DNA from 2 places in the Terrabacter sp. FW104-15G4B genome. Region 1 is predicted to be linked to the other one. Evidence: riboswitches for the same ligand, from Rfam matches in the RefSeq annotation. Region 1 holds a riboswitch; the other holds the start of a gene.

Region 1 (3,635 bases):
AGCTGTGGTCGATGATCGGTGACCCGACGCGACGGCGCCTGCTCGACCTGCTGCTCACCGCCGGCGGGGGCACGGCCACGTCTCTCAGTGACCAGCTACCGGTCAGCCGGCAAGCGGTGGCCAAGCACCTCGGCGTTCTGGAGCGCTCCGGTCTGGTGCATGGCGTCGCCGCCGGCCGCGAGCGTCGCTTCGAGATCAGCCGGGACCAGTTCGCGCGCGCGGTCGCCCAGCTCAGCGCGGTCGGAGCCGCTTGGGACTCCCGGCTCGCGCGCATCGCTCGGATCGCGGAGGGCATCCACCGGTCGGAGCAGTAGTGGCCGCCGAAGCCAAGTCACGCGCAGGCACGGAGAAGGGAGAGGCACGTGGTTGACATCGTGCACCGGGTGGCGATCGAGAGGTCCGCACCGGAACAGGTCTATCGAGCACTCACCACCATCGACGGCCTCGCGGGGTGGTGGACCACCGACACGACGGGCGACGCCGCTGTCGGCGGCCTCATCGAGTTCCGCTTCTCCCCCGGCGGCTTCGACATGGTGGTGCTCGAGAGCACCCCGACGAAGCAGGTGAGATGGGAGGTCGTGTCCGGGCCGGACGAGTGGGTCGGCACGACCGTGAACTGGCGACTGCGACAGGACGGCGACTGGACGGTCGTGATGTTCAGTCACGAAGGCTGGGCCGAGCCGGTCGAGTTCATGCACCACTGCAGCACCAAGTGGGCGACCTACCTCATGAGCCTGAAGTCTCTGCTCGAGACCGGCGCCGGCGCCCCGTCGCCGAACGACGTCCACGTCGCCTACCCAGACTGAGGCAGTTGGCTCCGGACGACCAAGCGGACACTGTGGACTGAACTGCCGCGGGCAGGTGGCGGGTTGACCGCATATGCCCGAACTGTGCTGTGAATTTCAGCGAATTCGCCACGGAACACTGGCGCTTCGTGTATGTGGTCTGCGACCGTCATCGGCACAGATCATCGTCCGGGGTCTTCCCCGGTCGGCCCGCCGGTACGCCGAGTCCTGTCCGCCGGCGGGGCAGCCACGCTTCAGATGGACAGGAGCGGGAGACCCATTTCTGGACCGGCAAGGACCGGCCCTCGGGGTGAAGCCGCGACTCGCGGCCGGGCAGCCTCCGCCCGAACCCGACAGCTCATCTCGAAGGCGTGGGAAGGAAATCCCATGTCCACCTCTACCCAGGCACACCCACGCCTCCGTCCACTCCGCTCGTTGGCGCTCACACCTCTGCTGGCCGTCGCGCTCGCGCTCGGAGTGGGCGCACCCACCACCGGACCCACGGCCTCGCCGCCCGGCTCGACGTCGGCCGGCAACGGTGCAGCTGCCGCCTCCAGCCAGGCGGTCACGGTCGCTGCCCAGCCGGTGTGGACCGTCCCGCTGCGCACCAGGGGTCTCAGGCTCACGGCTGCCCAGGTCGGGAAGTGGTACCGCTGGGGCTACGCCGGCCCGTACTACTTCGACTGCTCCGGCCTCGTCTACTACGTCTACCACAAGCGACTGGGGCGGAATCTGCCCCGGACGGCCAACGCCCAGCGCCTCGCCACGATCAGGATCTACAAGTCGCAGGTGCTACCTGGTGACCTGATCTTCTTCATGTCGGGCGGGCGGGCCTACCACGTCGGCGTGTACGCCGGCTACGGCAAGGTCTGGCACGCGCCGCGCCCGGGCCAGCGCGTCCAGCTCTCGAGGATCTGGACCACCCGCTGGGTCGCCGGCCGGGTGCGCTAGGCGCCTGGGGCACCTCGGAATCGACGAAGCCGCAGGCCCAATGGTCGGGCCTGCGGCTTCGAGTCGGATCTGATCTGTCTGAGAAGGGTTCGCGAAATAGAGAACACGCAGGTCACGGCGCTTCTCCCCAAGGCAGAACAAGCAGGGCGCACACGAACGTGTCGAATGTTGCACACGGCCCTTAGCGGCGATTCGGAATCCGGCGGTTCGGTTCTGACACGGCAGACCTCCGGATTGGCATTGGATCGGGGAACGGAGCTGTATGCGCGGCCGGCGCAGAAGGGAGTCGGGGCCCTTACGGCGGTCGGGCACGCGACTCGTGTCGGAATAGCGCAGGGCTAGGGCTAGGAAAAGCAGGAGGGACGCCAGGGTCACACCCAGCCCACAGCTGACGAGCGCTGGAGAACGAGACGGGGGGTGCCATCACGTAGGCGAGGTTGCCTCTCGCCTCGAGCTCATGCACGACCACGGCCTCTATGTCGCAGGGCTCGTAACGGCGGCGCAGTTTGAAATGGGGCGCGTCTGGTTCGACTCGTTGCGGACGATGAACCGCACCTCTGTGATCGCGTTTCCGGTGAACCGCACACCATGGCGGTCACGGTCACAAGCTCGGTTCCACGGGGGTCTTGCTCTTCGCGCTGCTGAGCCGCCAGCGACCCGACGCTCGTCCCGACGGCGAGCCCTCTCCTTGCTCTGGAGGCGCGTGGCGCGAGGAGAACGGCTGCGATCGTGCCATGGCCAGCGACCCACGTGCCTACCGCGCCGACACCGTCCCAGCGCGCTGCACCCTCGCCGGCTAGCCGATATGTCTCAGCGGGTGTGTCGGACCCGAAGGGGCCGCGATCACGGCCGAACCTAGGCGCCGGCGACAACGATGTTTCCCAACTTCTGTCCAGTTTCGGCGTACCTGTGGGCGTGGTCCATTTGCTCGAGCGGGAAGCATCGGTCGATGACCGGGTGCAGCAATCCGGCTTCGACCAGGCCCCGCAGGTACGCCAGGTCCTCGCTTGTCCCGCTCGATGCCGCGATCACGACCCGTTTCTTGCTCCCCAATGAAGCCCACCGGGCGCGAACGATTTGCAAGAAACCCGGATTGGCCATGAGGAGGCATCCGTTCTCGGTCAACGACTTCACCATGCGACTGGACGGAGTATTGCGGACCACGTCGAAGATGACGTCGTAGGTCTGCGGGCTTTCGGTGAAGTCCGCCTGGGAGTAGTCGATGACGCGATCAGCACCGATCGCGCGCAGCATCTCCAGCTTCGGCGCACTGTCCACCGCGGTCACGTGCGCGCCGAGGACCTTCACGAGTTGGACCGCGAATGTGCCGAAGCTTCCCCCCGCCCCGTTGACCAGGACCCTCTGTCCGCTCCGGACGTTCGCCTTCCGTAGGAACTGCCACGCCTCGCCGCCTCCATAAGGGATGGCCGCACTGTCCTCGTAGCTCAGGTTCGCAGGCATGGTGGTGAGGGCTCCGGTCCGGGGGTTCTCACGCAGGCAGATGTACTCCGCGTAGGCGCCCAATCTGATCCCCGTCGCCGCGAAGACTCGGTCCCCTTCCTTGAGCGACCTGACATCGTGCCCCACCGACTCGACGTCACCGGCAAGTTCCTGCCCGAGCACGGGTTGTCTGGGCCTTCGGATGCCGAAGGACAACCGAATCGGTACCCAAAGCCAGGGGGCAAAGTCGAACGCCCGCAGTTCGCAATCGGCCGCGGTGACCGTCGTGGCGCGAATTCGAACAAGGACCTCGTTGTCCTTCGGAACCGGCTTCGACACCTCTTTGAGCTGAAGAACATCCGGTGGTCCGTAGCCGGTGCACACTACTGCTCTCATGGGTCCTCGGACTCTTGAGGCGCCGAGTGCGCCGAGTGCGCCCCATCGGCGGCGGCCATGCAC
Region 2 (3,635 bases), on a different contig from region 1:
CGTTTGACCAAACCGTTCGGGCGCCCGCTCCGAAGGGCTACCGTCACGAGCGGGCCCCCGGTTCGTGGCCTCTCGACGGTGGGAGCGGTGAACGGTGGGGCAGTGACCGGGCACACGGCATGCGTCCGACCCCCTCGGCTGACCACTCTCGGCCCCTCGACGACGGAGCACCACGTGACGGACGCCCGGCTCATCGACACGGCCGCGCCGAGGGAGCCCAGGGGCGTCGCCCTCGTGCTCCACGGTGGCGGGGCCAGACGTGAGCCGATGCGGGTGAGCCCGGCCCAGCTGTCGGTGCTGCGGATGGTGCCGATCGCGCACCGCATCGCCCGCGCCGGAAGGGGCGAGCTGGCCGTCCTGCGGCTGCTCAACTCGACGCGAGGCTGGGACGCCCACCACACCCCGGTCGACGACGTGCGCTGGGCACTCGGCCTGGTCGCCGAGCGGTTCGGCCCGGACCTGCGGGTCTGCCTCGTGGGGCACTCGCTCGGCGGACGAGCGGCCCTGCTCGCGGCCGCGGAGGAGCCGGTCTTCAGCGCCGTGGCGCTCAACCCGTGGGTCTACCCGACCGAGGGGCGCCTCGACGTGGGCGGGCGCCGGGTGCTCGTGGTCCACGGCGACGATGACCGGGTCGCGAGACCCGCGAACTCCGCCGCGGTCGCTCGGGACCTGACCAGGACCGCCGATCAGGTCGGCTACGTCACCGTCAAGGGCGGCAAGCACGCGATGGTGGGCCGGCACGCAGTCTTCGACGGCCTGGCCGCCGACTTCGCGACCGCGACGCTGCTCGGCCGCCGCCCGCACGGTGTTCTCGCGCGGGTGCTCGACGGCGAGCGGTGGGTCGACGTCTGACCGCTGCGCGCCGCCCAACACACCGACGTCGGGGAGCTCCTGCGTCGAGCCGCACCCGAAACGGCACGGTACGCACATTTCTGACGGTCTGGTCAGTGAGTGAGAACTTGTTTTGCGCGCGTCCGTTTTGCGCAATAGGGTCGGGATGACCCCTCCAACGACCGGTCCGGAACTGAAGTGAGGACCAGGATTGGCCCCGAGATTTGCGTCCGTCGATGACTACATCGCCTCCTACCCCGAGGAGACGCGAACCCAGCTCGCAGGGGTCCGACGCACGATCAGCCAGGCTGCCCCGCACGCCGGCGAGAAGATCAGCTACGGCATGGCGACGTTCACGGTCGACGGCAAGCCGCTGATCTACTACGCCGGCTGGAAGAACCACGTCGGCCTCTATCCCGTGCCGACCGGCGACGCGGACTTCGAGGAGGCGATCGCGCCCTACCGCCGCGCCAAGGACACCGTGCGCTTCCCGATCACCCGCCCCGTGCCCCTCGAGCTGGTCACCCAGATCACCCACCTGTGCCTCGAGCGGCGCGCCGCCGTGTCGGAGAAGTCCGAGAGCTGAGCCCCAGGACGTCGAGGCGCAGGCACCGAGACGGGGCCGGGCTACCCGAGGCACGAGGGCTCCGCTCGCGGTTTGGATGTGAACCGCGTCACACCCCGCACCGGTCATGCGCTCGTAAAGGCGGTCAAAACGGACGTCAAAGCCTTGTTACGGCGCGTCGCCGTTACCGTGGCGTGACTTTTGCCAGTTGGCTCGTCTACTCTTCCGGAAGCCCGGCCACCTGGTCGGGCTCTCGTGAGGTGGACCGCCTAGTCCCGTCACCGCCTGACGAGAGAGAGCAAACCTTGTGACGGGAGCGGAGGAACCACGAGTTTCTCCGGGCGTCCGGCGTAACGACTTCGGACGTCCTTGGGGTGAAGATCTCGCCCGCCGACACGACTCGTTCGTGAGGTGGGTGAGGACCGGGCACCTTTCCGCCCGAACCCGACAGCTAACTTCGTAGGCGCGGAGAGGTTCAACAGCGTGAACAACGAGACCATTCGCGGTCGCCACCGTGCGCCAGGCCGCTACAACCCACTCATCGAACTCAAGCTCATCGCCAGTGAGTCGGCTCAGCCGGCCATCAAGGCGGGAGCGGTCGTCGCAGCAACCGGTGGCCTCGTCGCCACCTTCGCCAGCTCGGCGAGCGCCGACACCCTGTCCCAGGCCCCGGCCGGAGTCGCCGCTGCTGGTGTCGGGGCGGCTCCCGCCGCCGTCGGCCCGGCGACCGCGACCCCAGCGGCTCCGGCCGCTTCGACGGCGCTGTCGAAGATCGGCTACGCTCCCGCCGCCCAGCAGGTCGCCGCGCAGCGCGTCGCCACGCCGAAGCCGCAGGTCATCAAGGACGTGCAGGTCGAGCAGGAGCGCGCCGAGGCCAAGGCCGTCGCCGCCAGCAAGGCTGTCGCCGCCAGCAAGACCCTGGCCGACCGCAAGGCTGCGGCCACCCGCGCCTCGCGCGACGTCACCCGCAAGACGCTGACGACGAGCACGTCGGCGACCAAGTCGCGCAGCAACGCGTCCGTTCCGAGCGCCTCGTCCGGCATGCGCGCCTCGTCCAACTGGGCCACCGCCGGCCAGTGCACCTGGGGCGCCCTCAACAAGTGGTACCAGTCCGAGGGCTACTACCCGGGCGGCTGGACCGGCAACGCGATGGTCTGGGCCTCGGGCGCGCGGTCCGCGGGCTACACCGTGAGCTCCACGCCGCGTACGCGCTCCATCATCGTCATGCAGCCCGGCGTCGCCGGCTCCTCCAGCGTGGGGCACGTCGCCTGGGTGACGGCCGTCAACGGCAACAAGGTGTCGATCATCGAGATGAACGCGATGGCGGGCGCCTACAACTACAACACCCGCACGGTCACCCTGAGCGGCGGCATGTCGTTCATCTACGCTCCGTGAGCCGAGCCGCTCGCTGACGCGGCTTCGAGAGGGGAGGATGCCTTCGGGCATCCCCCCCTCCGGCGTACCTGCCCGGTCCTTCCTGCGACATCGCCCACACTGCGGGCACATGGGAATGATCGGCCGCTCCTGCTCCTTGTCGCCCAGGTAGTTGAAGTCTCCACCGCCTCGGTGGCGGCCCCGACAGATCCGACAGTCCCCACACTTCAGGAGCAGGCCTGTGAGCACGGCTTTCGAGAGCATCCGTATCGGCCGCTGGGACCTCCCCCAGCGCTTCGTCATGGCACCGCTGACGCGCAACCGCGCGGGTGAGGGCCAGGCGCCGACCGAGCTCAACGCGCAGTACTACGGCCAGCGCGCGAGCGCCGGCCTGATCATCACCGAGGGCACCCAGCCGAGCGCCGTCGGCCAGGGCTACCTCGACACCCCCGGCATCCACTCCGACGAGCAGGTCACCGGCTGGCGCCTCGTCGCCGACGCGGTGCACGCGGGCGGCGGACACGTCGTCGTCCAGCTCATGCACGCCGGGCGCGTCGCGCACCCGGACAACAAGGGTGGGCTCGAGAGCGTCGCCCCGAGCGCCATCGCCGCGCCCGGCGAGATCGTGACCGCGAGCGGCCAGCAGGCGTATGCCGTCCCGCGCGCCCTCGAGACCGAGGCGATCCCCGCGCTCGTGGCGGAGTTCGTCCACGCGTCTCGCCAGGCCATCGCCGCCGGGCTCGACGGTGTCGAGATCCACGCCGCGAACGGCTACCTGCCGCACCAGTTCCTCGCCCCGTCGAGCAACCAGCGCACCGATGCCTACGGCGGCTCGCCCGAGAACCGCGCGCGCCTCACCGTCGAG

The links. Region 1 has a riboswitch for cyclic di-AMP ahead of AC3WRT_RS08805 (C40 family peptidase). Riboswitches for the same ligand answer to the same signal wherever they lie in the genome.
Region 2: another riboswitch for cyclic di-AMP. It lies ahead of AC3WRT_RS18480 (CHAP domain-containing protein); the one in region 1 lies ahead of AC3WRT_RS08805 (C40 family peptidase).

The regions. Positions count from the first base shown of each region.
Region 1 is NZ_JBYTCI010000008.1:84,479-88,113, reverse strand. Features, by position in the region: gene AC3WRT_RS08815 (ArsR/SmtB family transcription factor) at 1-314, shown strand, start outside; gene AC3WRT_RS08810 (SRPBCC family protein) at 363-806, shown strand; cyclic di-AMP (ydaO/yuaA leader) riboswitch at 1,026-1,169, shown strand; gene AC3WRT_RS08805 (C40 family peptidase) at 1,221-1,736, shown strand; gene AC3WRT_RS08800 (NAD(P)-dependent alcohol dehydrogenase) at 2,592-3,560, opposite strand.
Region 2 is NZ_JBYTCI010000035.1:450-4,084, reverse strand. Features, by position in the region: gene AC3WRT_RS18490 (alpha/beta hydrolase) at 175-852, shown strand; gene AC3WRT_RS18485 (iron chaperone) at 1,043-1,417, shown strand; cyclic di-AMP (ydaO/yuaA leader) riboswitch at 1,686-1,874, shown strand; gene AC3WRT_RS18480 (CHAP domain-containing protein) at 1,880-2,791, shown strand; gene AC3WRT_RS18475 (alkene reductase) at 3,012-3,635, shown strand, end outside.